DNA from 2 places in the Klebsiella sp. RIT-PI-d genome. Region 1 is predicted to be linked to the other one. Evidence: predicted binding sites of a transcription regulator. Region 1 holds the regulator's gene; the other holds the start of a gene.
The links. Region 1 encodes sigma-54, which starts transcription at its own class of promoters, with help from an activator protein. Its sites were predicted from a motif close to GTTGGCACANNTTTCGCTNT; they were not measured.

Region 1 (2,203 bases):
TGGTTATCTTCCTCAGGAGGCCTCCATTTTCCGTCGCCTTAGCGTATTTGATAACCTGATGGCGGTCCTGCAAATTCGTGACGATCTGACGGCTGAACAACGGCAAGATCGCGCTAACGAGCTGATGGAAGAATTCCATATTGAACACCTGCGCGACAGTCTGGGTCAGGCGCTCTCCGGCGGTGAACGTCGCCGCGTGGAAATCGCCCGTGCGCTGGCCGCAAATCCTAAATTTATCCTGCTCGATGAACCGTTTGCCGGTGTTGATCCCATTTCCGTTATCGACATCAAACACATTATCGAGCATCTGCGCGACAGTGGTCTTGGCGTGCTGATTACCGATCATAACGTGCGCGAAACGTTAGCGGTGTGCGAACGCGCTTATATTGTGAGCCAGGGCCATCTGATTGCGCACGGTAAGCCAGACGAAATCCTTAAAGACGAACAGGTTAAGCGCGTATATCTTGGGGAAGACTTCAGACTCTGATAGGGTGTGTTTATCCTATCCTCGTCATGCCCCGGAAGCGGCCTGATGAATAAAGCGTAAGAAGTCAGCGACGTAAACTCGGGAGAGAATCGCTCTGAATATGAAGCAAGGTTTGCAATTAAGGTTTAGTCAACAGCTTGCTATGACGCCGCAGTTACAACAGGCCATTCGCCTGCTGCAACTCTCAACGCTGGAATTACAGCAGGAACTTCAACAGGCGCTGGAAAGCAATCCACTGCTTGAGCAAACCGATCTTCATGAAGAGATAGATGCCAAAGAATCTCCGGATAACGAAACGCTGGACAGCGTGGACGCGCTGGAACAAAAAGAGATGCCCGAAGAGCTGCCGCTGGATGCCAGCTGGGACGAAATCTACACCGCCGGAACGCCTTCCGGTAACGGCGTGGATTACCAGGACGACGAATTACCCGTTTATCAGGGCGAAACCACCCAGTCCTTGCAGGATTATCTGATGTGGCAGGTTGAACTGACGCCTTTCACCGACACCGATCGGGCGATTGCCACGTCGATCGTCGATGCGGTAGATGACACCGGCTACCTGACCCTCTCTGTCGAGGACATTCTCGACAGTATGGGCGATGGCGACATTGGGCTTGACGAAGTGGAAGCGGTACTCAAGCGGGTACAGCGATTCGATCCTGTCGGTGTTGCCGCCAAAGATCTGCGCGACTGCCTGCTGATCCAGCTTTCGCAGTTTGCTAAAAATACGCCGTGGATCGCTGAAGCACAGTTGATCATCAGTAATCACCTTGATCTTCTCGCCAATCATGATTTCCGAACTTTAATGCGCGTTACGCGTCTTAAAGAAGACGTACTCAAAGATGCAGTGAATTTTATTCAGTCTCTGGACCCGCGCCCTGGCCAGTCGATCCAGACCGGAGAGCCGGAGTATGTGATCCCGGATGTGCTGGTGCGCAAAGTGAACGGTCAATGGCTGGTCGAGCTGAATTCCGATAGCATTCCACGCCTGCAAATTAATCAGCACTATGCCGCGATGAGCGGCAGTAACCGCAACGATGCAGATAACCAGTACATCCGCAGTAATCTCCAGGAAGCGAAGTGGCTGATTAAAAGCCTGGAGAGTCGCAATGATACGCTGCTACGCGTTAGCCGCTGCATTGTTGAGCAGCAGCAGGCGTTTTTTGAGCAGGGTGAAGAGTATATGAAACCCATGGTGCTGGCCGATATCGCCCAGGCCGTTGAGATGCATGAATCCACGATATCTCGCGTAACTACGCAGAAGTATTTGCATAGCCCGCGCGGCATTTTTGAACTGAAATATTTTTTCTCCAGCCATGTAAATACCGAAGGCGGTGGCGAAGCCTCGTCGACCGCGATTCGTGCGCTGGTGAAAAAGTTAATCGCTGCGGAGAACCCCGCGAAACCGCTGAGCGACAGCAAATTAACCACAATGCTGTCCGATCAGGGGATCATGGTTGCACGTCGTACCGTGGCGAAGTATCGAGAGTCTTTATCCATTCCGCCGTCTAACCAGCGTAAGCAGCTGGTATGACCCAACCGATAAGGAAGACACTATGCAGCTCAATATCACTGGACACAATGTCGAGATTACTGATGGACTTCGCGATTTTGTCAGCACGAAATTTGCTAAGCTGGAACAGTATTTTGACCGCATCAATCAGGTCTACATTGTGTTGAAAGTGGAGAAAGTGACTCACATTTCGGATGCCACCC
Region 2 (2,203 bases), 450 kb from region 1:
CCTATGCACATCGCTGCGCCTCCAGCCAGGTGAGCCAGGTCTCCATGCCTTCGCCGCTGGTGGCGGAAATAAGCATGATTTCAATTTCAGGGTTCACTTCTCGCGCCGCGGCGATGCACTGCTCCACGTCAAAATTCAGGTACGGCAGTAAGTCCACTTTATTAAGCAGCATCAGCGAAGCGGCGGCAAACATATGCGGATATTTCAGCGGTTTATCTTCTCCTTCAGTGACTGACAGCACCGCCACCTTACAGCGTTCACCGAGATCGAAGCTTGCCGGGCAGACCAGATTGCCGACATTTTCAATAAACAGAATGCCGTTTTTTTCCAGCGGCAGGCGCGGGGCGGCATCGGCAATCATCTGAGCGTCAAGATGACACCCTTTACCGGTATTCACCTGAATCGCCGGTGTGCCGGTTGCGCGAATACGGGCGGCGTCGTTGACCGTTTGCTGATCGCCTTCGATGACCGCACAGGAGACCTTATCTTTCAGGCGCAGCAGCGTTTCGGTCAGCAGGGTGGTTTTACCGGAGCCGGGGCTGGAAACCAGATTCAGCACCAGTTGCTCCTGAGCGGCAAAGCGCGCGCGATTGCGGGCAGCGAGCTGATTGTTTTTATCCAGCACGTTGATTTCGACTTCCAGCATTCGCCGCTGGCTGATGCCGGGAGCGTGGGTTCCGGCTTCACCGTGACCATAATGCAGATCGCCACCCGTTGACTCTTGCGGATGAAAACCGGCTGTTTTCAGGCCGGTAATAGCGAGTGCCGGGCGAGACGCAGGCGCGAAGGGCGCGCTGCGAAACGCGGAGTGCGGGTTATGTTCGTCACCCTCAATATAAAGGTTGCCTTCAGCACAACCGCATGTCGTACACATAATTTACTCCTGATCAATTTCAAGGCGCTGGATCTGTAATCCATCGTCGGCCACGATCTGCAACGTGCCGCTCTCGCACTGCGGGCAGCGGCGGACGTGCTGTGAAACCAGATGAACAAATTGCTGGCAGCGATCGCACCAGCATTCCGCCTGTTGTTCTTCAACGTGCAGTTTACAGCCTTCTGCCAGCGTGCCGCGGCAGACCAGATCAAAACAAAAGGTAAGGGCCGCAGGCTCTACGCAGGAAAACGCGCCCACTTTGAGCCATACGCCGGTCACGCGTTTTGCGCCGTGCGATGCGGCCTGTTGTTCGATGATCTCCAGCGCCCGCTGGCAGAGCGTAATTTCGTGCATAGCCCCTCCGGTACAAGATGCCCAACTAATGCAATAACGGTGCCAGTTACCCCTGAACAGCAAAGTAGCGCTGTCGGTGACGATGTCGAGGTGACGAAATGACATGTCAATAAATTGCAGTCTCTATTATAAAATTCATAAAAATCAGATAATTAAAAACTGGCATAGAAAGTGCTTATCAGGGATGTCTCTTTTAACCGGGTAACCTGACATGACTATTTGGGAAATTAGCGAGAAAGCTGATTACATCGCTGATCGACACCGCCGCCAGCAGGATCAGTGGCGCAACTACTGCAATTCTTTGGTCCAGGGGCTGACGCTATCTAAAGCCCGTCTGCATCATGCGATGAGCTGCGCGCCGGAAAAAGATCTCTGTTTTGTCCTTTTTGAGCACTTCACGATTTACGTCACGCTGGCCGCAGGCTTCAACAGCCATACCATCGAATATTACGTTGAGACGCGCGAGGGTGAAGATAAGCAGCTGATTGCGCAGGCGCAATTAACCAGCGACGGCAAGGTCGACGGCCGTATTGATAGCCGCAATCGCGAGCAGGTGCTTGAGCACTATCTGGAAAAGATCTCTGCCGTATATGACAGCCTGTATACCGCGGTAGAAAACGATCTTCCTGTTGATTTAAGCCAACTGGTGAACAAACAGGGACAGGCCACGCTGGCCTGAAGTTACCCGTGTCGATAAGTGTCGAAATTGACACCGGCCGACACGATTTCGTCAAAAATGACAATCACCTGAGGAATGCCTGGTGAATCGTTTTGTAATTGCTGACTCCACCCTCTGTATCGGCTGCCGCACCTGTGAGGCTGCCTGTGCCGAGACGCATCGTCAGCACGGCCTGCAAGTCATGCCGCGTCTGCGTGTTATGCGTAATGAAAAAGAATCTGCTCCGCAGATGTGCCACCACTGTGAAGATGCGCCGTGCGCCGGAGTTTGTCCGGTTAACGCGATTACCCGCGTCG

Region 2: hypA (hydrogenase maturation nickel metallochaperone HypA) is a predicted target of sigma-54. The motif match lies at 1,256-1,275, and genes of this name have one in related genera.

Annotation. Positions count from the first base shown of each region.
Region 1 is NZ_LGIT01000003.1:476,397-478,599, forward strand. Features, by position in the region: gene lptB (LPS export ABC transporter ATP-binding protein) at 1-487, shown strand, start outside; gene rpoN (RNA polymerase factor sigma-54) at 588-2,021, shown strand; gene hpf (ribosome hibernation promoting factor) at 2,044-2,203, shown strand, end outside.
Region 2 is NZ_LGIT01000003.1:28,228-30,430, reverse strand. Features, by position in the region: gene AC791_RS00630 (HypC/HybG/HupF family hydrogenase formation chaperone) at 1-11, opposite strand, end outside; gene hypB (hydrogenase nickel incorporation protein HypB) at 2-874, opposite strand; gene hypA (hydrogenase maturation nickel metallochaperone HypA) at 878-1,228, opposite strand; gene hycA (formate hydrogenlyase regulator HycA) at 1,440-1,907, shown strand; gene AC791_RS00610 (4Fe-4S dicluster domain-containing protein) at 1,990-2,203, shown strand, end outside.